2 regions of the Melaminivora jejuensis genome follow, and region 2 is predicted to be linked to the other one. Evidence: predicted binding sites of a transcription regulator. Region 2 holds the regulator's gene; the other holds the start of a gene.
The links. The regulator HrcA, encoded in region 2, represses chaperone genes, less so after heat shock. The targets are predictions, from matches to a motif close to TTAGCACTCNNNNNNNNNGAGTGCTAA.

Region 1: the regulator HrcA is predicted to act here: its motif matches at 8,352-8,378, upstream of groES (co-chaperone GroES).

The regions. Positions count from the first base shown of each region.
Region 1 covers NZ_JACWIJ010000001.1:7,157-21,400, reverse strand. Annotated here, with positions in the region: gene IDM45_RS00095 (bifunctional nicotinamide-nucleotide adenylyltransferase/Nudix hydroxylase) at 1-515, shown strand, start outside; gene IDM45_RS00090 (sigma-54 interaction domain-containing protein) at 612-2,186, shown strand; gene IDM45_RS00085 (substrate-binding domain-containing protein) at 2,412-3,599, shown strand; gene IDM45_RS00080 (ABC transporter ATP-binding protein) at 3,682-4,458, shown strand; gene IDM45_RS00075 (ABC transporter ATP-binding protein) at 4,455-5,183, shown strand; gene IDM45_RS00070 (branched-chain amino acid ABC transporter permease) at 5,233-6,216, shown strand; gene IDM45_RS00065 (branched-chain amino acid ABC transporter permease) at 6,233-7,309, shown strand; gene IDM45_RS00060 (alpha/beta fold hydrolase) at 7,341-8,228, shown strand; gene groES (co-chaperone GroES) at 8,471-8,761, shown strand; gene groL (chaperonin GroEL) at 8,857-10,503, shown strand; partial or broken gene pgi (glucose-6-phosphate isomerase) at 10,710-12,316, opposite strand; gene tal (transaldolase) at 12,313-13,269, opposite strand; partial or broken gene zwf (glucose-6-phosphate dehydrogenase) at 13,437-14,244, shown strand, end outside.
Region 2 covers NZ_JACWIJ010000002.1:2,013,185-2,027,428, reverse strand. Annotated here, with positions in the region: gene mutM (bifunctional DNA-formamidopyrimidine glycosylase/DNA-(apurinic or apyrimidinic site) lyase) at 1-500, shown strand, start outside; gene IDM45_RS09610 (dynamin family protein) at 611-2,593, shown strand; gene mutY (A/G-specific adenine glycosylase) at 2,604-3,683, shown strand; gene rapZ (RNase adapter RapZ) at 3,776-4,639, opposite strand; gene recN (DNA repair protein RecN) at 4,636-6,342, opposite strand; gene IDM45_RS09590 (NAD kinase) at 6,345-7,241, opposite strand; gene hrcA (heat-inducible transcriptional repressor HrcA) at 7,273-8,286, shown strand; tRNA gene IDM45_RS09580 (tRNA-Ile) at 8,358-8,434, shown strand; gene IDM45_RS17940 (SPOR domain-containing protein) at 8,548-9,912, shown strand; gene hemW (radical SAM family heme chaperone HemW) at 9,958-11,199, opposite strand; gene rdgB (RdgB/HAM1 family non-canonical purine NTP pyrophosphatase) at 11,313-11,912, opposite strand; gene rph (ribonuclease PH) at 11,970-12,722, opposite strand; gene IDM45_RS09555 (PP2C family protein-serine/threonine phosphatase) at 12,792-13,697, opposite strand; gene IDM45_RS09550 (serine/threonine protein kinase) at 13,694-14,244, opposite strand, start outside.

The sequences.
Region 1 (14,244 bases), on a different contig from region 2:
GCTCCGAGTGGGCCTGCGCGCCCTATCCGCCGGTTTTCGTGACCGTTGATGCGCTGCTGCTGTGCCAGGGCAAGGTGCTGCTGATCCGCCGCGCCCAGGCGCCGGGCCGGGGACTGCTGGCCCTGCCCGGCGGCTTCATCGAGCCGCGCGAGACGCTGTGGCAGTCCTGCCTGCGCGAGCTGGCCGAGGAGACGCACTGCACCCTGCCCGAGGCCACGCTGCGCGCCGCGCTGCGCGACGTGGCCGTGTTCGACCACCCCGAACGCAGCCAGCGCGGGCGCGTCATCAGCCATGTGCATTGCTTCGATCTGGGGGACGCCGCCCTGCCCGAAGTGCGCGGCGGCGACGACGCCAGCGCCGCGCAGTGGGTGGACGTGGCGGCGCTGGCAGCGCTGGAGGACCAGTTCCACGACGACCATTTCCACATCCTGGATCACTTCCTGGGTCTGAACCTGGGCCGGGCGAGCGCCCAAGGCATCCGGCAGGCAGACGTCGCCCCAATGGTTGTGCCATGAGCGTTGTGCGTTGTGCGCGAACAGCCCAGAGCTCCGACGCACAACGCACAACCAGCCTCATGGCCCCGGCCAGGGGCCGGGCGCTACGATTGTCCAATGCCTGCCTCGGCCCCCACCCCACCACTGTCCACGTCATCGAGTACCCTGCCCCTGGACGCCCAGGGCATCCACGCGCTGGCCGCACGCTCCATGTTCGAGCTGTTTTCCAGCATCAGCCAGGGCATGTTCCTGATCGACAGGAGCGGGCGCATCGTCTGGGTCAACGACAGCTACCAGCGCTTTCTGCCGGCGCTGGGCCTGCAGTCGGTCGATGACTTCCTCGGCCACATGGTCGAGGACGCCATCCCCGGCACGCAGATGCGCCGCGTGCTGGAGACCGGCCAGCCCGAGCTGATCGACCTGCTCACCAACCGCGCCGGCACCTTCGTGGTCAGCCGCATCCCGCTGCGCGACGAGGCGGGCGGCATCATCGGCGCCATCGGCATGGTCTTCTTCGAGCACCCGCAGACCACGCTGCGCCCGCTCATCAGCAAATTCGCGCAGATGCAGCAGGATCTGGACGACGCCCGGCGCGAACTGGCCGCACGGCGCAGCCACCCCCTGGCCAACAGCGCCGGCCACGGCCAGCGCCGGGCCAAGTACACCTTCGCCAGCTTCATCGGCACCAGCCCGGCGGCGGCCGAGGTCAAGCGCCAGGCACGCCGCGCCGCCGGCTCCAGCAGCCCGGTGCTGCTGCTGGGCGAGACCGGCACCGGCAAGGAGCTGCTGGCGCACGCCATCCATGCCGCTTCCAGCCGCGCCGGCGGGCCGTTTGTCAGCGTCAACATCGCCGCCATCCCCGAGACGCTGCTGGAGGCCGAGTTCTTCGGCGTCGCTCCCGGCGCCTACACCGGCGCCGACCGGCGCGGGCGCGACGGCAAGTTCAAGCTGGCCGACGGCGGCACGCTGTTCCTGGACGAGATCGGCGACATGTCCATCCACCTGCAGGCCAAGCTGCTGCGGGCGCTGCAGGAGGGCGAGATCGAGCCGCTGGGCAGCAACCGGCTGGTGCCCTTCGACGTGCGCGTGCTGGCCGCGACCTCGCGTGACCTGCCCGCCCTGGTGCGCGCCGGGCGCTTTCGCGAAGACCTGTTCTACCGCCTGCACGTGCTGCCGATTCGCGTGCCGCCGCTGCGCGAGCGGCGCGGCGACATCCCGGCGCTGGTCGAGGCACTGGGCGAGGAGCTGGCGCTGCGGGGCGGCGACGCCCCGCCCGAGCTGCTGCCCGATGCCCTGGCTCTGCTGGCAGGCCAGCCCTGGCGCGGCAACATCCGCGAACTGCGCAACGTGCTGGAACAGGCCGCCATGCGCAGCGACCGCCAAAGCCTGGATGCCGCGCAACTGGCGCGCGTGCTGCGCGAGGCCGGCAGCGAGCCAGTTGCCGCCGCCCCGCTGGATGATGCACCGCACGGCGCGCCGGACGCCGCCAGCACCGCCCAGGCAGCGGACAGCGAGGCACTGCTGCTGCGCCCGCTGCCGCAGCAGATCGCCGAGCTGGAGCGGCGCGCCATCACCGCCGCCCTGCGCGCCCACGGCGGCAACAAGCTGGCCACGGCGCGCACCCTGGGCATCTCGCGTGCCAAGCTGTACGAGAGACTGGGTAGCGTGATACTGGAAAACCCTGATCATTGATCGAGCAACTGCCTGGATTCCAGGCAGTTTTTTGCCTGAAATCCGGACAGATACAAGAATGAGGGCGGGCCATCAGGCCATTTTTTCGAATTGAGCGCTTGGCGTGAGCATTCGCAGAACCCATACCGCACAACGCACAACGCACAGCCATTCAGAACTGGCACGGCTTGTGCAATAGCTTGTCCATTTACTTCACTCACAAATTCACAACAGGAGACCTTCGCCATGTATCGCCGCTCCCTGGTGGCCCTGGCCGCCCTCGCAGCCACCGCCGCGCTGTCCACCTCCGCCCTGGCCCAGTCCGAGATCCGCATCGCCCACATCTACAGCAAGACCGGGCCGCTGGAGGCCTACGGCAAACAGACCCAGACCGGCCTGATGATGGGCTTGAACTACGCCACTGGCGGCACCATGGCCGTCAACGGCAAGAAGCTGGTGGTGCTGGAAAAGGACGATCAGGGCAAGCCCGACCTGGGCAAGAGCCTGCTGGCGGCGGCCTACTCGGACGACAAGGCCGATCTGGCGGTCGGCCCGACCTCCTCGGGCGTGGCGCTGGCCATGCTGCCGGTGGCCGAGGAGTACAAGAAGATTTTGCTGGTCGAGCCGGCCGTGGCCGACTCCATCACCGGCGACAAGTGGAACAAATACATCTTCCGCACCGGGCGCAACTCCAGCCAGGACGCCATCAGCAATGCCGTGGCCATCGACAAGCCGGGCGTCACCATCGCCACACTGGCGCAGGATTACGCCTTTGGCCGCGATGGCGTGAAAGCCTTCAAGGACGCGCTCAAGAATGCCAAGCTGGTACACGAGGAGTACCTGCCCACCAACACCACCGACTTCACCGCCGGCGCCCAGCGCCTGATCGACAAGCTCAAGGATCAGCCCGGGCGCAAGATCATCTGGATCGTCTGGGCCGGCGCGGGCAACCCGTTCAAGATCGCCGACCTGGACTTGAAGCGCTACGGCATCGAGATCGCCACCGGCGGCAACATCCTGCCGGCCATGGCCAGCTACAAGAACTTCCCCGGCATGGAGGGCGCGACGTACTACTATTTCGGCATCCCCAAGAACCCGGTCAACGAGGCCCTGGTGGCCGAGCACTATCGTGAGTTCAAGTCGCCGCCGGACTTCTTCACCGCCGGGGGCTTTTCCGCTGCCATGGCCATCGTCGCCGCGCTGAAGAAGACCGGCGGCGAAACCCGCGCCAACACCCTGATCAAGGCCATGGAGGGCATGAGCTTCGAGACGCCCAAGGGCTTGATGACCTTCAGGCGCGAAGACCACCAGGCCATGCAGAGCATGTACCACTTCAAGATCAAGGCCGACCCGGCCTTTGCCTGGGGCGTGCCCGAGCTGGTGCGCGAGATCAAGCCCGAAGAGATGCAGATCCCCATCCGCAATCAGCGCTGAAAACCCGCTCTTGTTGTCTCGCTTCCTCCCCCCAGAGGGGGAAGGAGTCACAGCCCAACCATCCGTTTCTCGCCCGAAACCCATGCTGGAAACCCGATCCCTGAGCGTGCGCTTTGGCGGCCATGTGGCCGTCGATGGCGTGAGCTGCGCGTTTGCGCCGGGCACGCTCACCGCCATCGTCGGCCCCAATGGCGCGGGCAAGACGACCTACTTCAACCTGATCTCGGGCCAGCTCAAGGCCAGCAGCGGGCAGGTGCTGCTGGCCGGGCGCGATCTGTCGGGCCTGCCGGCCTCGGCGCGCACCCGCGCCGGGCTGGGGCGGGCCTTCCAGCTGACCAACCTGTTTCCCGGCCTGTCGGTGCTGGAGAACGTGCGCCTGGCCGTGCAGGCCACGCAGGACGGGCGCCACCGCCGTGGCCTGAACCTGTGGAGCGTGTGGAGCGACCACCGCCAGCTGACCGAGCGCGCCCAGGCCATCGTGGACAGCGTGGCGCTGACCCTGCGCCGCGATGCCCCCGTGGCCAGCCTGCCGCATGGCGACCAGCGCAAGCTCGAAGTGGCCCTGCTGATGGCGCTGGAGCCGCAGGTCTACATGTTCGACGAGCCCACCGCCGGCATGAGCCACGACGAGGCGCCGGTCATCCTGGAGCTGATCCGCCAGCTCAAGCGAGATGCCAGCAAGACCATCTTGCTGGTCGAGCACAAGATGGACGTGGTGCGTGAGCTGGCCGACCGCATCATCGTGCTGACCAACGGGCAACTGGTGGCCGATGGCCCGCCCGCCGAGGTGATTGCCTCGCCGGTGGTGCAGCAGGCCTATCTGGGCGTGCGCGAGAGCGCACCGGGGGAGCCGGCATGAGCGCCCAGGCAGTGCTGACGCTGCAGGGCGTACACACCCACATCGGCGCCTACCACATCCTGCACGGGGTCGATCTGGCCGTGCCACGCGGCCAGGTCACCATGCTGCTGGGGCGCAACGGCGCCGGCAAGACGACCACGCTGCGCACCATCATGGGCCTGTGGCGGGCCTCCCAGGGCAGCGTGCAATGGCAGGGGCGCGACATCACGCGCCTGGCCACGCCCCGGATCGCGCAACTGGGCATTGCCTACGTGCCCGAGAACATGGGCATCTTCGCCGACCTGACGGTGCAGGAAAACCTGGTTCTGGCGGCACGCGGCGCACGCAGCGCCCAGCACATCGACAGCGCGCGGCTGCAGTGGATCTTCCAGCTCTTTCCAGCCGTGGAAAAGTTTTGGCACCACCCGGCGGGCAAGCTCTCGGGCGGGCAAAAGCAGATGGTGGCCGTGGCGCGCGCCATCGTCGAGCCGCGCGAGCTGCTCATCGTCGATGAGCCCAGCAAGGGCCTGGCGCCCAGCATCATCAACAACATGATCGACGCCTTTGCCCAGCTCAAGGCCAGCGGGGTCAGCATCCTGCTGGTCGAGCAGAACCTGAGCTTCGCCCAGCGCCTGGGCGATGGCGTGGCGGTGATGGACAACGGCCGCATCGTCCACGCCGGCAGCATGGCCGAGCTGGCGGGCGATGCGGCGCTGCAGCAAGCGCTGCTAGGGCTGGCCTTATGAATCCCGGCGCATCCGAATCTTTCTCCCACAAGGGGAAGGAGCCAACCCCATGATCACCCGCGACCTCGACTGGAAACCCCTGGCCCTGGTGCCGCTGCTGGCCCTGGTCACGCTGCCGCTGGTCGGCTCGCCCTCGACCTGGCTGACGCTGACCATTGCCGGGCTGGCCATGGGCATGATCGTGTTCATCATCGCCTCGGGCCTGACCCTGGTCTTCGGCCTGATGGACGTGCTCAACTTCGGCCACGGGGTGTTCATCGCCCTGGGGGCGTTCGTGGCCACCAGCGTGCTGGGCGCCATGAGCGACTGGACGGGTTCGTCCGAGCTGTGGCGCAACCTGCTGGCGGTGCTGCCGGCCATGGTCGTTGCCATGCTGGTGGCCGGCGCCGTGGGCCTGGCCTTCGAGCGCTTCATCGTGCGCCCGGTCTATGGCCAGCACCTCAAGCAGATCCTGATCACCATGGGCGGCATGATCATCGGCGAGGAGCTGATCAAGGCCATCTGGGGGCCGCAGCAGATCCCGCTGCCGCTGCCGGACGGCATGAAGGGCGCCTGGCTGCTGGGCGATGCCGCCGTCGAGAAATACCGCGTAGTGGCGGTGCTGGTCGGCCTGGCGGTGTTCGCCCTGCTGGCCTGGCTGCTCTCGCGCACCAAGGTCGGCCTGCTGATCCGCGCCGGCGTGCAGGATCGCGAGATGGTCGAATCGCTGGGCTACCGCGTCCAGCGGCTGTTCATCGGCGTGTTCGTCGCCGGCAGCGCGCTGGCTGGCCTAGGCGGCGTGATGTGGGGCCTGTACCAGCAAAGCGTGGTGCCGCAGATGGGCGCGCAGGTCAACGTGCTGATCTTCATCGTCATCATCATCGGCGGCCTGGGTTCGACCTCGGGCGCGCTGATCGGCGCGCTGCTGGTCGGGCTGATGGCCAACTACACCGGCTTTCTGCTCCCCAAGGCTGCGCTGTTTTCCAACATCGCGCTGATGGTCGCGGTGCTGCTGTGGCGCCCGCAGGGCGTGTATCCAGTGGCCAACCGCTGAAGGGCTGCACACCATGCTGATGAACCGCATCCTCTCGGGCGACCGCCCCGGCAGCCGCGTGCTGGCGGCGCTGCTGCTGGCGATCTTCTTCGGGCTGGCGCTGGCGCCCTTCCTGTTTCCAGGCGTCAAGGCGCTCAACGTGGCCGCCAAGGTGCTGGTGTTCGTGGTACTGGTGGCCAGCTTCGACCTGCTGCTGGGCTATACCGGCATCGTCAGCTTCGCCCACACCATGTTCTTCGGCATCGGCGCCTATGGCATCGCCATCGCCACCACGCGCCTGGGCGCCACCTGGGGCGCGCTGGCCGTGGGCACACTCGGAGCGCTGGCGCTGGCGCTGGCGCTGGCGCTGGCCGTGGGCCTGTTCTCGCTGCGCGTGCGCGCCATCTTCTTTGCCATGATCACCCTGGCCGTGGCGGCGGCCTTCCAGACGCTGGCCTCGCAGTTGTCGGACTTCACCGGCGGCGAGGACGGGCTGACGTTCCGGATGCCCCTGCTGCTGTCGCCCAGTTTCGAGCCCTTCGAGGATGACTTCCTGGGCGTGACCATCGACGGGCGGCTGGTTTCGTACTACCTGCTGTTCGTGGTCGCGCTGGCGCTGGTGCTGGCGCTGCTGCGCATCGTGAACTCGCCCTTTGGCCGGGTGCTGCAGGCGATCCGCGAAAACGAGTTCCGCGCCGAAGCCATCGGCTATCGCGTAGTCATCTATCGCACGCTGTCATCGGTGCTGTCCGCCCTGTTTGCCACGCTGGCCGGCTGCCTGCTGGCCATCTGGCTGCGCTACAACGGGCCGGACACCTCGCTGTCCTTCGAGATCATGATGGACGTGCTCTTGATCGTCGTCATCGGCGGCATGGGCACGATCTACGGCGCGGCCATCGGCGCGGTGCTGTTCCTGGTGGCGCAAAGCTATCTGCAGGACTTGCTGCGCCTGGGGCACGAGGCCACCGCCGCCCTGCCCTGGCTGTCCACCCTGCTCTCGCCCGACCGCTGGCTGCTGTGGCTGGGCCTGCTGTTCGTGCTGTCGGTCTATTACTTCCCCACCGGCGTGGTGGGGCGGCTGCGCGCGGCGGCCCTGCACCGGCGCAGCGCCTGACCTGTTTCGCGGCTATCCAAGGCTTTCGACCATGAGCACTTCCTGCACTCCCCGTTCGCGCTACGCCACCTGCGCCGGCTATGAGATTCACTACACGGAATGGGGCGATCCGCAGGCGCCCGTGGTCATCGCCTGGCACGGCCTGGCGCGTACCGGGCGCGACATGGATCCGCTGGCGCAGCACCTGGCCGGGCGCTGGCGCGTCATCTGCCCGGACACCCTGGGGCGCGGCCTGAGCCAGTGGTCGGCGTGGCCCGACCAGGAGTACTGCCTGGCCTTCTATGCCCGTCTGGCCGCCGAGCTGTTCGAGCGCCTGGACATCGGACAGGCGCACTGGATCGGCACCTCCATGGGCGGCGCCATCGGCACGCTGTGCGCCGCCGGCCTGGCCGAGCCGCAACTGGCCGGGCGCATCCGCAGCCTGCTGCTCAACGACAACGCGCCGCAACTGGCCGAGGCGGCACTGGCGCGCATCCGCGCCTACGCCGGCCAGCCGCCCAGCTTTGCCACCATGGCTGAGTTGGAAGCCTTTTTCCGCCAGGTCTATGCGCCCTATGGCTGGCTGAGCGACGCGCAGTGGCAGCACCTCACCGAGACCTCGGCGCGGCGCCTGCCCGACGGGCGCCTGACGCCGCACTACGACCCGGCCATGGTGCGCCAGTTCACGGCGCATGACGACGACTACCTGATCTGGCAGCACTACGACGCGCTGGCCCTACCGGTGCTGCTGCTGCGCGGCGTGGACTCCGACCTGGTGCTGCCCGGCACCGTGGCCGAAATGCGCACGCGCGGCCCGGGCGCGCGCGGCCTGCTGGAGGTGGTCGAAGTGCCGGGCTGCGGCCACGCCCCGGCGCTCAACGTGCCGCAGCACTATGCGCTGGTCGATGCTTTTCTGGCCAAAGCATCTCAAAAAGCATAGCTGGCAGCGCTTGTCCAGTAAGGGCAAAAGCCCGATTTGATTCAAAAAATTGGGCGGTATCTGCCCGTCCAGCCCCTCTCCTGGGCGCAGCGCCTCTTGAAAGCGCGCCAAATGCCCCTATCATTAGCACTCGAAGCAGATGAGTGCTAACAAGCCCCGCCTGCTGCAACCCCAGACCCCAGCGCCCGCCAACCAGCGGGCGCCTTGTTTGACCCCAACCTTTTTGCACACAGGAGAGAGCCATGAATCTTCGCCCCCTGCACGATCGCGTGATCGTCAAGCGTATCGAGAGCGAAACCACCACCGCTTCGGGCATCGTGATCCCGGACAACGCTGCCGAGAAGCCCGATCAGGGTGAAGTCATCGCCGTCGGCCCCGGCAAGTTCGACGAGGACGGCGACCGCATGGACATGAGCGTCAAGGTCGGCGACCGCGTGCTGTTTGGCAAGTACAGCGGCCAGACCGTCAAGATCAACGGCGACGAGCTGCTGGTCATGAAGGAAGACGACCTGTTCGCCGTGGTCGAGAAGTAATTCTCCCCAGCGCACACCGCATCAATTTTCATAGCTGCTCACGCTTGCCCAGCAAGGGTTTGCAGCCGATTTGAACCAAATTCAGGAATAGAAAAATGGCAGCAAAAGACGTAGTGTTCGGCGGCGAAGCCCGCGCCCGCATGGTCGAGGGTGTGAACATCCTGGCCAACGCCGTGAAAGTGACCCTTGGCCCCAAGGGCCGCAACGTGGTGCTGGAGCGCTCCTTCGGCGCCCCCACGGTGACCAAGGACGGCGTGTCCGTGGCCAAGGAAATCGAGCTCAAGGACAAGCTGCAGAACATGGGCGCGCAGCTCGTGAAGGAAGTGGCTTCCAAGACCAACGACATCGCCGGTGACGGCACGACCACCGCCACCGTGCTGGCCCAGGCCATCGTGCGCGAAGGCACCAAGTACGTGGCCGCCGGCCTGAACCCGATGGACTTGAAGCGCGGCATCGACAAGGCGGTCGTCGCCCTGGTCGAGCAGCTCAAGAAGCAGTCCAAGGCCACCACGACTTCCAAGGAAATCGCCCAGGTCGGCTCGATCTCGGCCAACGCCGACGAGTCGGTGGGCAAGATCATTGCCGACGCCATGGACAAGGTCGGCAAGGAAGGCGTGATCACCGTCGAGGACGGCAAGAGCCTGGACAACGAGCTGGACGTGGTCGAGGGTATGCAGTTCGACCGTGGCTACCTGTCGCCCTACTTCATCAACAACCCCGAGAAGCAGTCCGCCAATCTGGACAACCCCTTCGTGCTGCTGTTCGACAAGAAGATCAGCAACATCCGTGACCTGCTGCCCACGCTGGAGCAAGTCGCCAAGGCCGGCCGTCCGCTGCTGATCATTGCCGAGGAAGTCGAGGGCGAAGCCCTGGCGACCCTGGTGGTCAACACCATCCGCGGCATCCTGAAGGTCGTCGCCGTCAAGGCGCCGGGCTTCGGCGACCGCCGCAAGGCCATGCTGGAAGACATCGCCATCCTCACCGGCGGCAAGGTCATCGCCGAGGAAGTGGGCCTGTCGCTGGAGAAGGTGACGCTGGCCGACCTGGGCCAGGCCAAGACCATCGAAGTGGGCAAGGAAAACACCATCATCATCGACGGTGCCGGCAACGCCGACGACATCCAGGCGCGCGTCAAGCAGATCCGCGTGCAGATCGAGGAAGCCACCAGCGACTACGACCGCGAAAAGCTCCAAGAGCGCGTGGCCAAGCTGGCTGGCGGCGTGGCCGTGATCAAGGTGGGTGCTGCTACCGAGGTCGAGATGAAGGAAAAGAAGGCCCGCGTGGAAGACGCCCTGCACGCCACCCGCGCTGCTGTGGAAGAAGGCATCGTGGCCGGCGGCGGCGTGGCGCTGCTGCGCGCACGCCAGGCCATCGGTGATCTGAAGGGCGACAACGCCGAGCAGGACGCCGGCATCAAGCTGGTGCTCAAAGCCATCGAATCGCCCCTGCGCGAGATCGTGGCCAACGGCGGCGGCGAGCCTTCGGTGGTCGTGAACAAGGTGCTGGAAGGCGCGGGCAACTTTGGCTACAACGCCTCCAACGACACCTACGGCGACATGCTGGAGATGGGCATCCTGGATCCGACCAAGGTGACCCGCACGGCGCTGCAGAACGCCGCGTCCGTGGCTTCGCTGCTGCTGACGACCGAGGCCATGGTCGCCGAGGCACCGAAGGAAGAAGCCGCCGGCGGCGGTATGCCCGACATGGGCGGCATGGGTGGCATGGGCGGCATGGGCATGTGATGCCGGCCTGAGCGGCCCGGGTGGCCGCTCGCCCCCTGCCCTTTGCGGCAAAAAGGAAACCCCGCAGGTTGCAAGACCGGCGGGGTTTTTTTGCTCCTTCCCCTGTGGGGGAAGGCGGGAATGGGGGCCGGCGGGTCATGGTGCCGGTTCGCTCCCTCTCCCGCGCGCGGCAGAGGGTGGGGTGGGGGAGAAAGACAGGCGCCGGCTCAGCGCAGTTGTTGCAGCAGCGCGGCGGTGGATGCATCCAGCCCCGCCGTATCGCCGCTGGCCAGGCGCGGCTCCAGGCCCTGCGCCAGCACCTTGCCCAGCTCCACGCCCCATTGGTCGAAGCTGTTGATGCCCCAGACCGCCCCGCAGACGAACACCCGGTGCTCGTACAGGGCAATCAGCGCACCCAGCGCCTCGGGCGTGAGCGCCTCCAGCAGCAAGAAGGTGCTGGGCCGGTTGCCGCCGAAGTGCCGATGCCCGTCCTGCAGCGCATCGCGCCCGAGCATCAGCGCCTGCGCCTGCGCCAGCGCATTGGCCAGCAGGCGCGGGTGCTGCCCGGGCAGATCGCGCCCGGGGCGGCACAGGGCAATGAACTCCACCGGGATGACATCCGGCCCTGGTGCAGCATCTGGAAAAAGGCGTGCTGGCCATTGGTGCCCGGCTCGCCCCAGATGACCGGCGCCGTGGCATAGGGCAGCGGCGCACCGGCGGCGTCCACGCCCTTGCCGTTGCTCTCCATCTCCAGCTGCTGCAAATAGGCCGGCAGCCGGCGCAGGCCGTGGCTGTAGGGCGCGATGCAGCGGCTGCCAAAACCGTGGAAGTTGCGATACCACACGTCCAGCACGCCCAAGCGCACGGGCAGGTTGCGCTCCAGCGGCGCGGTGCGAAAGTGCTCGTCCATGGCGTGCGCGCCGGCCAGCAACGCCCGAAAACCCTCAGCCCCGATGGCAATGGCAATCGGCAGGCCGATGGCCGACCACAGCGAATAGCGCCCGCCACCCAGTCCAGAAACCCAGCGTGGTGGCGATGCCGAACTCGGCGGCGGCGTCCAGGTTGGTCGTCAGCGCCCAGAAGTGCCGCGAAAGCTGCGCCGCGCTGCCGCCCTGCGCCAGAAACCAGGCCCGCGCCGCGTGGGCGTTGGTCATGGTCTCGGCGGTGGTGAAGGTCTTGGAGGCGATCAGGAACAGCGTGCTGCCGGGCCGCAGCCCGCGCAGCAAGCTGCCCAGCTCCATGCCATCGACGTTGCTGATGAAGTGCAGCCGCTTGCCCGGATGGCGCAGGTCATCGAGCGCCTTGACGGCCATGGACGGCCCCAGATCCGAGCCGCCGATGCCGATGTTCACGATGTCGGTGATGGCACCGTCGGCGCGTACCTGCTCGGCCAGCGCCAGCATGTGCTCCAGCACGCTGTGGACTTGCGCATCGGCCTCGGCGATTGCTGCGCTTTTCATAGCTGACAGCGCTTGCCCAGCATGGCTTTGCGGTGGATTTCGCAACAACCAATGCATGACCGCGCGGCCTTCGGTGTGGTTGATGGCAGCGCCGGCGAACAGGGCGCGGCGGTACTCCTCGACCCCGCACTCGCGCGCCAGTTGCAGCAGCAGGGCTTCCGTGTCCCGCTCGATCAGGTTCTTGGACAGATCGGCATACACATGCGGCGCCTGCTGGCTGAAATGCGCCACGCGCGCCGCGCCGCCGGCGGCAAAGGCAGCGCGCAGGTCAAAACAGCGCCCGGCCTGCGCCCAGTGCGCCTGCAGCCGGCCCAGGCCGGCGTGCGGTCGCAGCGCGTGCGCGTGTCGCGCCAGTCGGCCCCGGGGCTGCTCATGCGCCGGCCTGCGCCTGCAGCAGCTGCTCCAGCTTGGCCGCATCGGCGGCGAAGGCGCGGATGCCCTCGGCCAATTTTTCCGTGGCCATGGCGTCCTGGTTGAGCGCGTAGCGGAAGGCCGGCTGGTCGTACTGCACGGGCTGCAGCTGCAGCGCGCGCGCCTGTGCCGGGTCGAGCGCGCGCTCCAGCGGCGCGGTGCTCGATTGCAGCTGCGCCATCAGCTCGGGCGCGATGGTCAAGAGGTCGCAGCCGGCCAGGGCGATGATCTGGCCGACGTTGCGGAAACTCGCGCCCATGACTTCGGTGGCGATGCCAAAGTGCTTGTAGTGCTGGTAGATGGCGCGCACGCTTTGCACGCCGGGGTCGTTGGCACCGGCCATGGCAGCCTCGTCCCAGTTGCTGCCGGCCTGTTTTTTGTACCAGTCGTAGATGCGGCCCACGAAGGGCGAGATCAGCTGCACCCCGGCCTGCCCGCAGGCCACGGCCTGGGCGAAGGAAAACAGCAGCGTCAGATTGGTGTGGATGCCCCGGCGCTCCAGCAGCCGCGCGGCCTCGATGCCCTCCCAGGTGGCGGCGACCTTGATCAGCACGCGCGCCGTGTCCACGCCCTCGGCCTGGTACAGCTCGATCAGGCGCTCGGCACGCGCCACGGTGGCATCGGTGTCGAACGACAGGCGGGCATCGACCTCGGTGGACACGCGCCCGGGGATGAGCTGCAGGATCTCGCAGCCAAAGCGCACGATCAGCCGATCCATCAGCGCGTCGATGTGCTGGCCGCTGCCCTGCGCCACGGCCTGCGTCAAAAGTGGCGCGTACTCGGGCTTTTGCACCGCCTTGAGAATCAGCGAGGGATTGGTGGTCGCATCCTGCGGCTGGAATTGCGCGAGCTGGCGAAAATCTCCCGTATCGGCCACCACGGTGGTGAACTGGCGCAGGGCATCAAGCTGGTTCATACACAGACCTCTCGTATGTCGTTTGGCGTTGGGCGTTTGGCGTTGCTCGTTCAGCGTCGGCTTGCCATCGGCAGGTGCGCGCGGCAAGAGCGCAAACAGTGTATGCGCGTGCAGCCGGCCCGCCTGCCAGCCGGCGCCGGGGGTGAAACTCGATAACATTCGGCGCCATGAGCTTTGATCTGGTTCTGTTCGGCGGCACGGGCGATCTGGCCTGGCGCAAGTTGCTGCCCGCGCTGGCGCAGGCGCACCGCCATGGCACGCTGCCCGAGGGCGGGCGCATCATCGGCGTGGCGCGCGACGAGTTGTCGGATGACGGATACCGTGCGCTGATCGGCCAGCGCCTGGCCGCCGTGGAGCCCGACAAGCGCCCCAGCGAGGCCGAATTCGCCCGCTTCGCCCCCCTGCTGCACTACCAGCGCATGGACTTGAGCCAGCCCGGCGACTACGCCCTGCTGCGCGCGCGCCTGGCCGAGCGATCGGCGGACGTGGTGGTCATGTACCTGGCCACGGCACCGCAACTGTTCACCACCGCCTGCGAGCAACTGGGCGCCGCCGGCCTGGCCACGCCCCGCACCCGGGTGGTACTGGAAAAGCCCCTGGGCCATGACCTGGCGTCCAACCAGGACATCAACGCCCGCGTGCGCGCCGTGTTCGGCGAGCAGCAGATCTTTCGCATCGACCACTACCTGGGCAAGCCGGCCGTGCAGAACCTGCTGGCGCTGCGCTTTGGCAACGCCCTGTTCGAGCCCTGGTGGCGGCGCGAGACCATCGCCAGCATCGAGATCACCATCGCCGAGCAGCTCGGCGTGGAAAAGCGCGGCGCCTTCTACGACCAGACCGGCGCGTTGCGCGACATGGTGCAAAACCACGCGCTGCAACTGCTGTGCGCCATCGCCATGGAGCCGCCCATCAACGCGCACGCCGACGCCATCCGCGACGAAAAGCTCAAAGTGCTGCGCTCGCTGCAGCCCTGGA
Region 2 (14,244 bases):
GCCGCTTTGGCGCCGTGGTCTGGGTGACGGGGCTGGATGACGAGCGCGCGCGCAAGCTGCTGGACGGCCTGGGCATGGAGCCGCTGGATGAAGCGCAGTTCGACCTCGCCGTCTTCCACGCCGGTCTGCGCGCCAGCCGCGCGCCCATCAAGCAACTGCTGCTGGCGGGCCGGCTGGTGGTGGGCGTGGGCAACATCTATGCCAGCGAGGTGCTGCACCTGGCCGGCATCCGGCCCACTGCAGCAGCCTGCAGCATCGGCCCGGTGCGCGCCCGGCGGCTGCACGCGGCCATCCGCCAGGTGCTGGAGCGCGCCGTGGAGCGCGGCGGCACGACGCTGCGCGACTTTGCCAGCGCCGACGGCAGCGCTGGGCACTTCCAGACCGAAACTCGCGTCTATGGCCGCCAGGGCCAGCCCTGCCCGGGCTGCGGCCAGCCGGTGCAGATGCTGCGCCAGGGCCAGCGCAGCACCTTTTTCTGCCGACGCTGTCAGCGAAACTGAAGTTTCAAGGCCAGTGCTATATTGGCCGCCGACTTCCGGCTCGCCTGAGCCGGCCAGCCCACGTGCCCCTGCGGGCACGCCGCCAGACCCTTATCTCCAGCGCAAGCCCAGTGGTACCTTCCTTCAACGAACAGTTTGACCAGCACGGCGCCTGGCGACGTGCCTTTGCCCAGCAGCTTGGCCAACTGGGCCAGTGGATGTCGGCGCACGACCTGATGAGCGCTGCCGTGCAGGAGCGCCTGCACAACCTGGAGGAGCAGGTGCGGCGCGACAAGGTGATGGTCGCTTTCGTGGCCGAGTTCTCGCGCGGCAAGTCCGAACTCATCAACGCCGTGTTCTTTGCCGGCTATGGCCGGCGCATCATGCCGGCCAGCGCCGGGCGCACCACCATGTGCCCGACCGAGATCGGCTACGAAAGCGGCACGGCGCCCAGCCTGCGCCTGCTGCCCATCGAGACGCGCCTGCAGTCGCAGGGCCTGGCCGAGTGGCGTATGCGCACCGACCGCTGGGTCGAGGTGCCGCTGGACATGGACGATGCCGCGCAGCTGGCCGGTGCGCTGGAGAAGGTCTCGCAGGTGCGCCGCGTGCCGGTGGACGAGGCACGTGCCCTGGGTTTCTGGCAGGACGAGGGCGGCGACGACAACCCCGTGCCCGACGCCGCTGGCCTGGTCGAGGTGCCCATGTGGCGCCATGCGCTGATCAATATTCCCCACCCGCTGCTGGCCCAGGGCCTGGTCATCCTGGACACGCCCGGCCTGAACGCCGTGGGCGCCGAGCCCGAGCTGACCATCAACCTGATCCCGCAGGCCCATGCCGTGGTCTTCATCCTGGGGGCCGACACCGGAGTGACGCGCTCGGATCTGGCCATCTGGCGCGAGCATCTGGGCGAGGCTGCCGCGCAAGAGGCCCGCCTGGTGGTACTCAACAAGATCGACACGCTGTGGGACAGCCTCAGCTCGCCCTCGCAGGTGCAGGCGCAACTGGAGCGCCAGTGCCATACCTCCGCCGAAATGCTGGGTGTGCCGCTGTCCCGGGTGGTGCCGGTGTCGGCGCAAAAGGGCCTGGTGGCCAAGATCCAGTGCGACGACGTGCTGCTGGAGGCCAGCGGCCTGCCGGCGCTGGAGGAAGCGCTGGCCGAGGGCATCGTCGGGCGGCGCCAGGCCATCCTGCATGCCACCGTGACGGCCAGCGTCCAGGCGCTGCACGAGCAGGCCCAGCGCACCATCAATGTGCGCCGGCGCGATCTGGACGACCAGATGCTGGAGCTGCGCAGCCTGCGCGGCAAGAACGCCTCGGTGATCGACGCCATGCGCGTGCGCATCGAGCAGGAGCAGCAGGAGTTCGAGGCCAGCGCCGCGCGCATCCAGGCAGTGCGCGCCGTGCAACTGAAGATGCTGCGCGAGCTGTTCCGCCAGCTCGGGGCGCGTTCGCTCAAGGCGCAGCTGGTGCCGCTGACCGAGGCGCTGACCCCCGCCGGCCTGAAGCTGGGCGTGCGCAAGGTCTATGCCGAAACCTTCGCCGGTGCGCGCGCCATCGTCGAGTCGGCGCAGACCACCGGCATCGAGATCCAGGCCATGCTGGCCGGCACCTTCCGCCAGCTCAATGCCGAGCACGGCTTTTCACTGCAGGTGCCGCCAGCGCCGGAGCTGGGTTCGTTCAGCCTGGATCTGCGCGAGGTCGAACAGCGCCACCTGCAATACGTCGGCATGGGCAACACCTTGCGCCTGGCGCAGCCCGAATTCACCCAGCGCCTGCTGCGCGCACTCAACCTGCGCCTGCGCACTGTCTTCGAGGGCGCGGCCACCGAACTGGAGCAGTGGAGCAAGGCCGCCACGGCGCAGCTGGACGTGCAGCTGCGCGAACGCAAGAACAGCTTTGCGCGCCGCATCGAGGCCGTGACGCGCATCCAGACCGCCGCCGAGAGCCTGGCCGAGCGCATCGCCGAGCTGGAGGACAGCGAGCGCTACCTGAACGAGCTGCAGGCCCGCCTGGATGCGCTCACCGGCGCGCTGCTGCAACTGCCGGGCGATGAGCCGGCGGGTGCGCGCGCTGTGGACATCGACCTGTCCGAGCCGCTGCAGCAGCCCGCATGACCCAGCCCACATGACCCGGCCGGTCGATGCGGGCGGCAGCATTGCCGAGCGCGTCGTGCGCTGGCAAGGCGCGCACGGGCGCCACCATCTGCCCTGGCAGAACACCCGCGAACCCTACCGCGTCTGGCTGTCGGAAATCATGCTGCAGCAGACCCAGGTAGCCACGGTGCTGGGCTACTACGAGCGCTTCCTGCAGCGCCTGCCCGACGTGGCCAGCCTGGCCGCAGCACCGCTCGACGAAGTGCTGGCGCTGTGGAGCGGCCTGGGCTACTACAGCCGGGCGCGCAACCTGCACCGCTGTGCGCAGGTGGTGATGGCCGAGCACGGCGGCCAGTTTCCGCAAAGCGTCGAGGCCCTGGCGGCGCTGCCCGGCATCGGCCGCTCGACGGCGGGGGCGATTGCCGCGTTCTGCTTTGGCGTGCGTGCGCCCATCCTGGATGCCAACGTGCGCCGCGTGCTGACCCGGGTGCTGGGTTTCGCCGACGACCTGGCGCGCCCGGCCAATGAGCGACTCCTGTGGCAACGCGCCGAAGCATTGCTGCCATCGCCCGACAGCGACCTGGCCGCCACCATGCCGCGCTACACCCAGGGCCTGATGGACTTGGGCGCCGGCATCTGCCTGCCGCGCCAGCCGGCCTGCCTGCTGTGCCCGCTGCAGGACATCTGCGTGGCACGGCGCGATGGCCAGCCCGAGCGCTACCCGGTGCGCACGCGCACGCTCCGGCGCAGTGCCCAGGCCTGGTGGCTGCTGCTGCAGCGCGACGCCGCAGGCCGCATCTGGCTGCAGCGCCGCCCGGGTGCCGGCATCTGGGCCGGGCTGTATTGCCCGCCGGTCTGGGACAGCCGCGAGGCACTGCTGGCGGCGCTGGGGCTGGAAGAGGACAGCGCAGCGGTGCAGGAATTGCCGGCCTTCACCCATGTGCTGACGCATCGCGATCTGCATCTGCATCCGGTGCTCGCGCCAGGTGCTGCGGCAGCCGTGCAGGAAGACCAGCCGGGCGGCTGGTACGACGCTGCCCAGTGGGGCGCCCTGGGCCTGCCGGCGCCGATCCGCAGCCTGTTGGATGGCCTGGCGGGGGACATGGCCTGATGATTGCAGAGGCCGAAAATTTCATTCTTTTCGGCCTCAAACCCTTGCCCAGCAAGCGCTGACAGCTATCAATTTTGAGATTCCGGGCGCTTCTATAACCCATCGAGCTCCCGGTGCCGGCGCAGCGTGTTCCAGCGTCCGGCAAAGCGCTGCACCAGTTGCTCGACCAGATAGACCGAGCGGTGCTGCCCGCCCGTGCAGCCGATGGCCACGGTGACGTAGCTGCGGTGGTTGCGCGCCATGGCCTGCAGCCACTGGTCGAGGAACTGGCCGATGTGCTCCAGCATCAGTTGCACCTCGGGCTGCTGGCGCAGGTAGTGCGCCACCGGCTCGTCGCGCCCGGTGAGCGGACGCAGCAGCGGCTCGTAGTGCGGGTTGGGCAACATGCGCACGTCGAACACATAGTCCGCATCCAGAGGCACGCCGCGCTTGAAGGCAAAGGACTGAAAGACCAGGCTGAGGCGGTCGGGCGGCACCGGCAGCAGGCTTTTCACGTATCCGAGCAACTGCGCCGGGCGCAGCAGGCTGGTGTCGATGACGTGCGACTGTTCGCGCAGCTCGGCCAGTAGCTCGCGCTCCAGCTCCAGGGTCTGCTCCAGTGCCTGCTGGCCGCCCTGCAGCGTCTCGCAGCTCAAGGGGTGGCGCCGCCGCGTCTCGGAAAAGCGCCGCAGCAGCGTGTCGGTGGAAGCGTCCAGGAACAGCGAGCGCACGGCCACGCCCTGGCGGCGTAGCTGCGCCAGCTCGCGCGGCACCAGGGGCAGGGCGGTGGCGCTGCGCACGTCCATGGCCACGGCGGCGCGGTGCCCGTGCCGCGCGTGCTCCAGCGCCACGAAGGCGCCCAGCAGCTCGGGCGGCAGGTTGTCCACGCAGTAGTAGCCGGCGTCCTCCAGCGCGTGCAGGGCCACGGACTTGCCCGAGCCGGACATACCGGTGATGACGGTGATCTCCAGCGTCATGGCGCTGCCCTGGTCGTGCTGGCGCCGCAGCGGCCTTCGAGCATCTCGCGGGCGTGGGCCAGTGTGGTGGCCGACTGCTGCTGCCCGCCCAGCATCCGCGCCAGCTCGGCCACGCGCGCGTCGCCGCTGGCGCTGTGTACGCTGCTGGTGGTCTCCTGCGCGCCCTTGTGCTTGGCGACGACCAGGTGCTGGTCGGCGCAGGCGGCAACCTGGGGTAGATGGGTCACGGCCAGCACCTGGCGCGCATGGCCCAGCTGCTGCATCAGCCGGCCCACGGTCTCGGCCACGGCGCCGCCCACGCCAGTGTCCACCTCGTCGAAGATCAGCGTCGGCGCCTCGCCCAGCTCGCTGGTGGTGACCGAGATGGCCAGCGCGATGCGCGACAGCTCGCCGCCCGATGCCACCCGGCCAATGGGCCGCGCCGTCATGCCGGGGTGGCTGCTGACCAGAAAGGCCACCTGATCGACACCCTGCGGGCTGGGTTCGGCGACGCTGAGCTGCACTTCGAAGCGCCCGCCGGTCATGCCCAGACCCTGCATGGCCTGGGTGATGGCGGCGCTCAGCTGCGGCGCGGCCCTGGCACGCCGCTCGCTCAGCGCGCGTGCGGCCTTGTCGTAGGCGCTGGCGTGGCGCTGCTCGGCGGCTTCGAGCGCCTGCAGGTCGGCGGCGTCGTCCAGCCGGCGCAGCTCCTCGCGCCAGCCGGCCAGCAGCTGGGGCAGCTCCACGGGCGTGCGCCGGTAGCGGCGCGCCAGGTGCAGCCACTGCGCCAGGCGCGCGTCGAGCTGGGCCAGCTCCTGCGGGTCGGGGTCGGCATGGCGCAGATAGCCCTGCAGCGAATGCACCACGTCGCTGGCCTGGGCGATGCACGAGGTCAGCACCTCGCCCATGGCGCGAAACGCTTCGTCCACGTCCTCGTAGCCCTGCAGCAGCTCCTGCGCCTGGGCCAGCGCGCTCAGGGCGGCGCTGGCCATGTCGCCGCTTTCCTCGCCGCCCTGCAGCAGCGCCAGCGCGCCCTGGGCGCTGTCGATCAGCGCCTGGGCGTTGGACAGGCGGGCGTGCCGGGCGTTGAGCTCTTCCCATTCGCCCTCGGCGGGCTGCAGCTTGTCCACCTCGCCGATCTGCCACTGCAGGCGCTCGCGCTCCTGCGCCAGCGTGTCCTGCGCCTGGCGGGCGCGCTCCAGCGCCCGGCCAGCCTCGCGCCAGTTGCTCCACAGCGGCTGCAGGCCATCGGTCTGCACGCCGGCGTAGGCGTCCAGCAGGGCGCGCACGGCATCCGGGCGGGTCAGGCTCTGCCAGGCGTGCTGGCCGTGGATGTCCAGCAGATAGACGCCCAGGGCGCGCATCTGCGTGGCCGTCACCGGCGTGCCGTTGATCCAGGCGCGGCTGCGGCCCTGCACATCCACCGTGCGGCGCAGCAGCAGCGTGTCCTGCGCCTCGATGCCAGCCTCCTCCAGCCAGTCGGCCACCACCTGGGCGCTACCGGCGCTGTCCGGGTCGAACTCGGCGCTGATGTCGGTGCGCTGCGCGCCCTCGCGCACCACGCCGGCGTCGGCGCGCGCACCCAGGAGCAGCTGCAGCGCGTCGATCAGGATGGACTTGCCGGCGCCAGTCTCGCCGGTGAGCACGGTGAAGCCGGGTTGCAGCTCCAGCTCCAGCGCGCGCACGATCACGAAATCCGAGAGCGTGATGCGCCTCAGGGCCATGGTCAGGAACCTCCCTCGTTCCAGCGCAGCTTCTTGCGCAGGGTGGAAAAATAGCTCCAGCCGCGTGGGTGCAGAAAGCACACCCGGTGCGCCGAGCGGTGTACCAAGATGCGGTCGCCGTGCTGCAGCGAGGCCAGCGACTGCATGTCGAAACTGGCGCTGATGTCGCGTCCGCCCACCACCTCGATGGCCACCTTGTTGGCGTCCGACAGCACGATGGGCCGGTTGGACAGGGTGTGCGGCGCGATCGGCACCAGCACCCAGCCGGGGATCGACGGGTGCAAGAGCGGCCCGCCCGCCGACAGCGCATAGGCCGTCGAGCCGGTGGGCGAGGCGACGATCAGGCCGTCGGCGCGCTGATTGGCGACGAACACGTCATCGACCTCGATGCGCAGCTCGACCATGCCCGAGGTCGAACCGCGGTTGACCACCACGTCGTTGAGCGCCAGCGCCTCGAACACGCACTCGCTGCCGCGCATGACGCAGCCGTGCATCAGCGGGCGCACGTCCTCCTCGTACTCGCCGTGCAGGATGGGCTGCAGCGCCGCCTGGTAGCTGTCCAGCGGAATGTCGGTGATGAAGCCCAGCCGGCCCTGGTTGATGCCTACCAGCGGCGTGCCGAAGCTGGCCAGGCGCCGGCCCACGCCCAGCATGGTGCCGTCGCCGCCCACTACCAGGCACAGGTCGCACTGGCGGCCAATGCCATCGACATCCAGCGTGGCGTAGTCGGTCAACTCCAGGTGGGCTGCAGTTTCCTCCTCCAGCGCCAGCTCGCAGCCCTGAGCGATGACGAAGCGGGCGATGCAGTCGATGATCTCGCGCGAGCCGCTGGCGGCAGGGCCGGTGGCGGGGCGCTGGTATTTGCCGATGAGGGCGACGCGGCGGAAGATGGGCTTCATTGCCCGGAAATTACATCACTAAAATGCCCCGATGCTGGACGATCGTGCCAAGGTGTTGCTCAAGGCGCTGGTGGAGCGCTACATCGCTGAGGGCCAGCCAGTGGGCTCGCGCACGCTCTCGCGCGCCTCGGGGCTGGAGCTGTCGCCGGCGACCATCCGCAACGTCATGGCCGACCTGGAAGAGCTCGGCCTGATCGCCAGCCCGCACACCTCCGCCGGGCGCATCCCCACCGCCCGGGGCTATCGGCTATTCGTGGACACCATGCTCACCGTGCAAAAGGGCGAGTTCAAGGGCGAGCTGCCGGCGCTGCAGCTCATGCCCGAGCAGCCGCAAAAGGTGATCGCCAACGCCGCGCAGCTGCTGTCCAACCTGTCGCAGTTCGTCGGCGTGGTCATGGCGCCGCGCCGCGCCTCGGTCTTTCGGCACATCGAATTCCTGCGCCTGTCCGAGCGCCGCCTGCTGGTCATCATCGTCTCGCCCGACGGCGACGTGCAAAACCGCGTCATCTTCACCGAGGTGGACTACGAGCAGTCGCAGCTGGTCGAGGCGGCCAACTTCCTGAACACGAATTACGCGGGCCTGGCCATGGAGCAGGTGCGCGAGCGCCTCAAGGGCGAGGTCGAGCGCCTGCGCGGCGAGATCGGCGCGCTGATGCAGGCGGCGCTGAGCGCCGGCACCGAGATGAGCCAGTCGCAGGAGGAAGTGGTGTTCTCGGGCGAGCGCAACTTGCTGTCGGTGAGCGATTTTTCCAGCGACATGGACAACCTGCGCCGCGCCTTCGACCTGTTCGAGCAGAAAACGCAGATCCTGCGCCTGCTGGACATCTCCAGCCGTGCCGAGGGGGTGCGCATCTTCATCGGCGGCGAGAGCCAGGTCGTGCCGTTCGAGGAGCTGTCGGTGGTCAGCGCGCCGTATGAGGTCGATGGCCAGGTGGTGGGCACGCTGGGTGTGATCGGCCCCACACGCATGGCCTACGACCGCATGATCCAGATCGTGGACATCACCTCCAAGCTGGTCTCCAACGCGCTGAGCCACCGCAAGTGACGCCTGGCCCGGCCCGGCGCCCCTACAATGGCGGCCCGCCGCAGCCCATTCGGGGCCTTGCCGGCCCACCCGGGGCGTTAGCTCAGTTGGTCAGAGCAGGGGACTCATAATCCCTTGGTCGCAGGTTCAAGTCCTGCACGCCCTACCAATCAAATCAAGCACTTGGGCCGGTTCTTCGGGGCTGGCCCTGGTGCTGCGCGAAGCACGGCGCTGGCGCAACACCCGGCAACACCTGTCAGGCAGCGTGCCAGAATCCGCCGCATGAGTGCGAACCTCTCCTCATCCGCTGCCGACCCGCAGTTGAGCAAGCTCGAAGCCAGCGTTGCCGATGTGGGCCAGCAGCTCTACCGGGCTGCGCTGGGGCCGGTCAATGCAGACCGCTATCTGAACGCTTTTGCGCGCCTGGACGCGACCGGACGCCTGTTGCCCAGCTGGAACTGGGCCGCCGCCGTCTGCCCGCCGGCCTGGATGGTGTTCCGGCGCCTGTGGCTGGAGCTGGGAGCGTATCTGGCAGGCCTGGCCGTGCTGCTGCTGGCCGGCTGGGTGCTGCTGCGGGTGGGTGCCGGCCTGCCCGCGCCGGTGCTGGCTGGGGTGCTGCTGGCCGGTGGCCTGCTGGCCTGTGTGCTGCCGGGCCTGTATGGCGATGTGCTGGTGTATCGCCAGGTGCGCCGCCGGATTGCCCAGGTCGTGGATGCCGCACCCACCATCAGCGATGCCGTGGCCCGGCTGGAGCGTCAGGCAGCCACGAAGAACTGGCTGCTGGCCGTCGCTGCCGGCGCTGCGCTGCTGGCACTGGCGGCGCTGGCCGCCCTGTGGCTGGCCATGGGCGATGCAGTGCTCGACCAGGGGCCGGATCGCCTGGTGCATGAGCCAGTCGAGCCAGCTGGGCTGGCCCCGGCAGCAGCACCCTTGCCGCAGCCGCCGGCACCCGCCCTGGAGCCAACAACCGAGCGAGCGCTCGAAACAGCCATGGAACCGGCCACGGAGCCGGCGACGGCACCTGCGGCAGGAGCGGCTGCTGGATCGTCGGATACGGAACCGTCGGCGGCGCTGCCGGCCACAGCGCCCGAGGCCGCGCCGCCAGAGACCGCGGCCGCGCCAGCCATCGCTCCTGCGGCGCTTGCAGCTGTTCCCCCGGGTGCGCGCCCTGCAGCCTCGGCTGCCCCGCCAGCGGCAGCACCGGCGCGGTCTGCGCCACCGGCACAGCCCACCAAGGACACCAAGGACACCAAGGCCGCAAAGGCCACCAGGGCCGGCAAGGACACGAAAGCCGCAAAGGCCAGCAGGCCCGCGCCAACCCCGGAAGCCGCAAAAGAGCCGTCGGCAGCACCGGCGGCACAGGCCGAGGCCGCCCGGGCCGGGGCTGCCGAGGCGGCGGCCACGCAAAAGCGGCGCCTCTACATCAATGTCGGCACTTTCGCCAACCGGGACAACGCCCAGCGTGCCCATGCCCAGTTGCTGCTGGCCGGTCTGCCGTCCAGGACGCAGGAAATACGCCAAAAGAGTGGGCGGCGCCTGCAGCGCGTGCGTGTCGGGCCGTTCGAGACGGCCAGCGAGGCCAACGAGGCTGCCGCCCGCGTGCGTGAGCTGGGGCTGGAGGGCGTGCCGGCAGTGGCGGCTGATTGACCCGCGACAGGCGCAACCAGGGCTGCCAGCCGACCAGCTCGTGCGTCAATCGGGCAGGAACAGCGCCTGCAGATCGCTCAGGAAGTCGAAGCCGCGTTCGGTGGGCCGCACGTATTCCATGTCGCGCTCGATCAGGCCGCGCGCCTCGGCCTGCTCCAGCCCGCGTGCGATGGCGGTGACCGCCAGGCCGGTGCTGGCGCTGAAGTCGGCCAGGGCAAAGCCGTCCTTCAGGCGCAGCGCGTTGAGCATGTACTCGAATGGCAGGTCGGCGCGGCGCACGTCCTCGTCCTGCGCCATGGGCTGGCCGGCCAGCGCCTGCTCCATGTACCGGCGCGGCTCGCGAAAGCGCGTCTGGCGCACGATGCGGTGGGCAAAGCTCAGCTTGCTGTGCGCGCCCGCGCCAATGCCCAGGTAGTCGCCGAACTGCCAGTAGTTGCGGTTGTGCACACTCTCATGCCCGGCCCGGGCGAAGGCCGAGATTTCATAGCGCCGCAGGCCCGCCGCTGCCGTCAGCTCGGTGATGCGGTCGAGCATGGCGTAGGCCTCGTCGTCTTCGGGCAGGCCGGGCGGCGGGTGCTTGGCGAAAAACGTGTTCGGCTCCACGGTCAGGTGGTAGATGGACAGGTGCGGCGGGGCGTGCGCCAGGGCGGTGGCCACGTCCTGCTCCAGCTGCGCCAGGCTCTGGCCGGGCAGGGCGTACATCAGATCCAGGTTGAAGGTCTCGAAGGCCTCGGCGGCCTCTTGCACGGCGGCCAGGGCCTGCGCGCGGTCGTGTACCCGGCCCAGGGCGGACAGGTGCGCGTCGTTGAAGCTTTGCACGCCGATGGACAGCCGCGTCACGCCGGCGCTGCGGTAGCCGCGAAAGCGCTCGCGCTCGAAGGTGCCGGGGTTGGCCTCCAGGGTGATCTCGCTGCCCGGCTCCAGCAGCAGGCGCGCGCGGATGGCGGCCAGCAGCCGGTCGATGGCCTCGGGCGCCAGCAGGCTGGGCGTGCCGCCGCCGATGAAAACGCTGTGTACGGTGCGGCCCCAGATCAGCGGCAGGGTGGCCTCCAGGTCGGCGGTCAGCGCGTCCAGGTAGCGCTGCACCGGCAGTTGCTCGCTGCCGCCACGTGCCTCGTGCGAGTTGAAGTCGCAGTACGGGCACTTGCGCAGGCACCAGGGGATGTGGACGTACAGCGACAGCGGCGGCAGGCTGCTCAGTTGCAGCAGGCCGGGGCGCAGGTAGTGCTGCACATCGCGCACCGGAGCGGCCGCAGGGGCGGCGGGCTGGAGGGGCAGGGTGGTCATGCGCCGATCATGGTGCAGAACGCTCAAGGTAGATAAAAAAAGGGTCTTTTTGCCTGAAAACCCTTGTCTAGCAAGCGTTGGCAGCTATCTTTTTTGAGAGCAAGCAGGGTGGGTCAGAACCAGTTCTCGCGCATCAGCTCCAGCATCTGGCGCGTGGCGCGGCCACGGTGGCTCAGGGCGTTCTTCTGCTCGGCGGGCAGCTCGGCGAAGGTGCGGCCCAGCGCGGGCAGCTCCATGATGGGGTCGAAGCCGAAGCCGCCGGCGCCGCGCGGCGCGCGCGCAATGCTGCCGGCCACGCGGCCTACGGCGATCAAAGGCTCGGGATCGGCGGGGCTACGCACGGCCACCAGGGTGCTGACCATGGCGGCGCGGCGGTCGTCGATGCCGGCCATCTGCTCCAGCAGCGCGCGCACGTTGTTGGCATCGCCCTTGGTGTAGCCGAACTGCGTGGCGTAGTGGGCGGTCTGCACGCCGGGCAGGCCGCCGAAGGCGTGTACGCACAGGCCAGCGTCGTCGGCCAGTGCCGGCAGGCCGGTGTGGGCGGCGGCAAAGCGCGCCTTGGCCAGGGCGTTCTCGACGAAGGTGTGAAACGGCTCCTCGGCCTCGCCCACGCCCAGCTCGGCCTGGGCGATGAGCTGCACGCCCAGCGGAGCCAGCAGCTGCTGCAGCTCGGCGAGCTTGCCGCGGTTGTTGGAGGCGAGTACCAGTTGCATATCTGAAATAATGGTCAAATCGGGCTGAAAGTCTTGTGGGACAAGCGGTTGCAGCTATCAAATTAGTAGTTTTTCAACGAGTGCCTGGCGCTGCAGTGCGACCAATTGGGTGATGCCGCCCTCGGCCAGGTTCAGCAGCGCATCGAGTTCGCGGCGGGCAAAGGCGGCGCCCTCGGCCGTGCCTTGCACTTCCACGTAGTGCCCGGCGCCGGTCATCACCACGTTCATGTCGGTATCGCAGGCCACGTCCTCGGGGTAGTCCAGATCGAGCAGCGCCGCGCCCTGCACCATGCCTACGGAGACGGCGGCCACGGCGTCGGTGATGGGCGAGGCGGCCAGCTTGCCGGCGGCCAGCAGCGCGCTCACGGCGTCATGTGCCGCGACCCAGGCGCCGGTGATGGCAGCGGTGCGCGTGCCGCCGTCGGCCTGCAGCACGTCGCAGTCCAGGGTGATGGTGCGCTCGCCCAGGGCCTGCAGATCGAACACGGCGCGCAGACTGCGCCCGATCAGGCGCTGGATCTCCTGCGTGCGCCCGCTTTGCTTGCCGCGTGCGGCCTCGCGGTCGCTGCGCGCGTGCGTGGCGCGCGGCAACATGCCGTATTCGGCGGTGACCCAGCCGCCGCCGCTGCCCCGGCGGTGCGGCGGTACCTTTTCTTCGACCGAGGCGGTACACAGCACGCGCGTGCGACCGAATTCGACCAGCACCGAACCTTCGGCGTGCAGGGTGTAGCCGCGTGTCAGGCGCACGGCGCGCAGGGCATCGGCGGCGCGACCGGCGCTGCGCGCAAAGGGAGCTGGGGCAGGGGTCATGGGGCGGGGCTTTCTTCGGGGCGGTGCGGCCTGGGCGCCGTCTGGTGTCTGCTGGCGCCAGCCTGGCGGTCACGAAGCCCGGCGCGCTGCCGAGCGGCGGATGGCTTCGTTGATCTCGGCGATGGAGCGCTCGATAGCCTCGTCGTCCAGGTCATCGGCCAGGCCATCGAGCGGCCCGCACTGGATGGTCGAGGAGAACTCGTCGTCGCCGAATTCTTCGGTGGAGATGCCCAGGGTGGACTCGAAGGCGCTGGGGGTTTCCCACTCCATGGCCACGGCGGTGACGTTGTCGCTGCTCGGGCCGGCGCGGCGCAGCGCCTGCTCGACCAGTTCGGGCACGGCCTGGGCCACCGGGCTATGGCCCAGCTGCCGGGCGATGGTGGTGTCGTCGAGCGCGCTCCACAGGCCGTCCGAGCACAGCAGCAGCCGGTCGCCCTGCTCCAGCGCCATCGGGCTGGAGATGTCGAACAGCGGGCGCGTGGGCGAGCCCAGGCAGGTGAACAGCACGTTGCGGTTGACGCGCTCCAGTCCCGGGATGGCGGCGTTGCGCAGTTCGATGTAGGAGTGGTCGCGGGTGCGCACGCGCACCTCGCCGTGGCGCACCAGGTACAGGCGCGAGTCGCCGCAGTGGATCCAGCGCGCGATGCCGTCCTGCACCACGGCCAGCACCAGCGTGGTGCGCGGCGAGTCCAGCAGCCCGTGCTGGTTGCCGTGGCGCAGGATTTGCTGGTGCGCGGCCAGCAGCGCCGAGGACAGAAAGGCCTGCACGTCGGCCAGCGCCGGCCGGGCCTGGCGCTGGAACAGCGCCGAGACCGTCTGCACGGCGATCTGCGCGGCCAGCTCGCCCTGTGGGTGCCCGCCCATGCCGTCGGCCAGCACGAACAGGCAGGCGGCGCGCGTATAGCAGTAGCCCATGCGGTCTTCGTTCTTTTCACGCCCGCCGCGGCGGCTGATCTGGAAGACGGAGAACTTCATTTGGGCCTTGCGGCAGCGGCGCCAGCGTCACCACCGCGGTTGATGCTCTTTCTGGTGTCGCTCACCAGGGTGTCGAGCTGCAGGCGCATCTTCTCCGCCACCGACAGCTTGGTGTAGCGGCGCTCGCCTTCGCGCGAAAGCTCCTTTTGCAGCGTGAAGACCGACTGCGGGCGCGTCATCGGGTCGAGCGCCATGCACCATTCGACGACTTCGATCAGGTTGTCCGAATAGACCCCGCGCAGCTTGGCCAGGGCGGTGCTCAACCTGTCCTTGTCCTGGCGTTGCGGCGCCTCGGGCGGAGGAAAGCCGGCCATGCAGGCATAGATGCAGGCGCCGATGGCGTAGATGTCCGTCCACGGCCCCATCTGCGTGTCGCGCCGGTACATCTCGGGTGCGGCAAAGCCGGGCGTGTACATCGGGCGGATGAAGTTGCCTTCCTTGGACAGCACTTCGCGCGCAGCGCCGAAGTCGATCATCACGGCCTTGTTGTCGTCGGTGATGAAGATGTTGGCCGGCTTGATGTCCAGGTGCAGCATCTTGTGCTGAT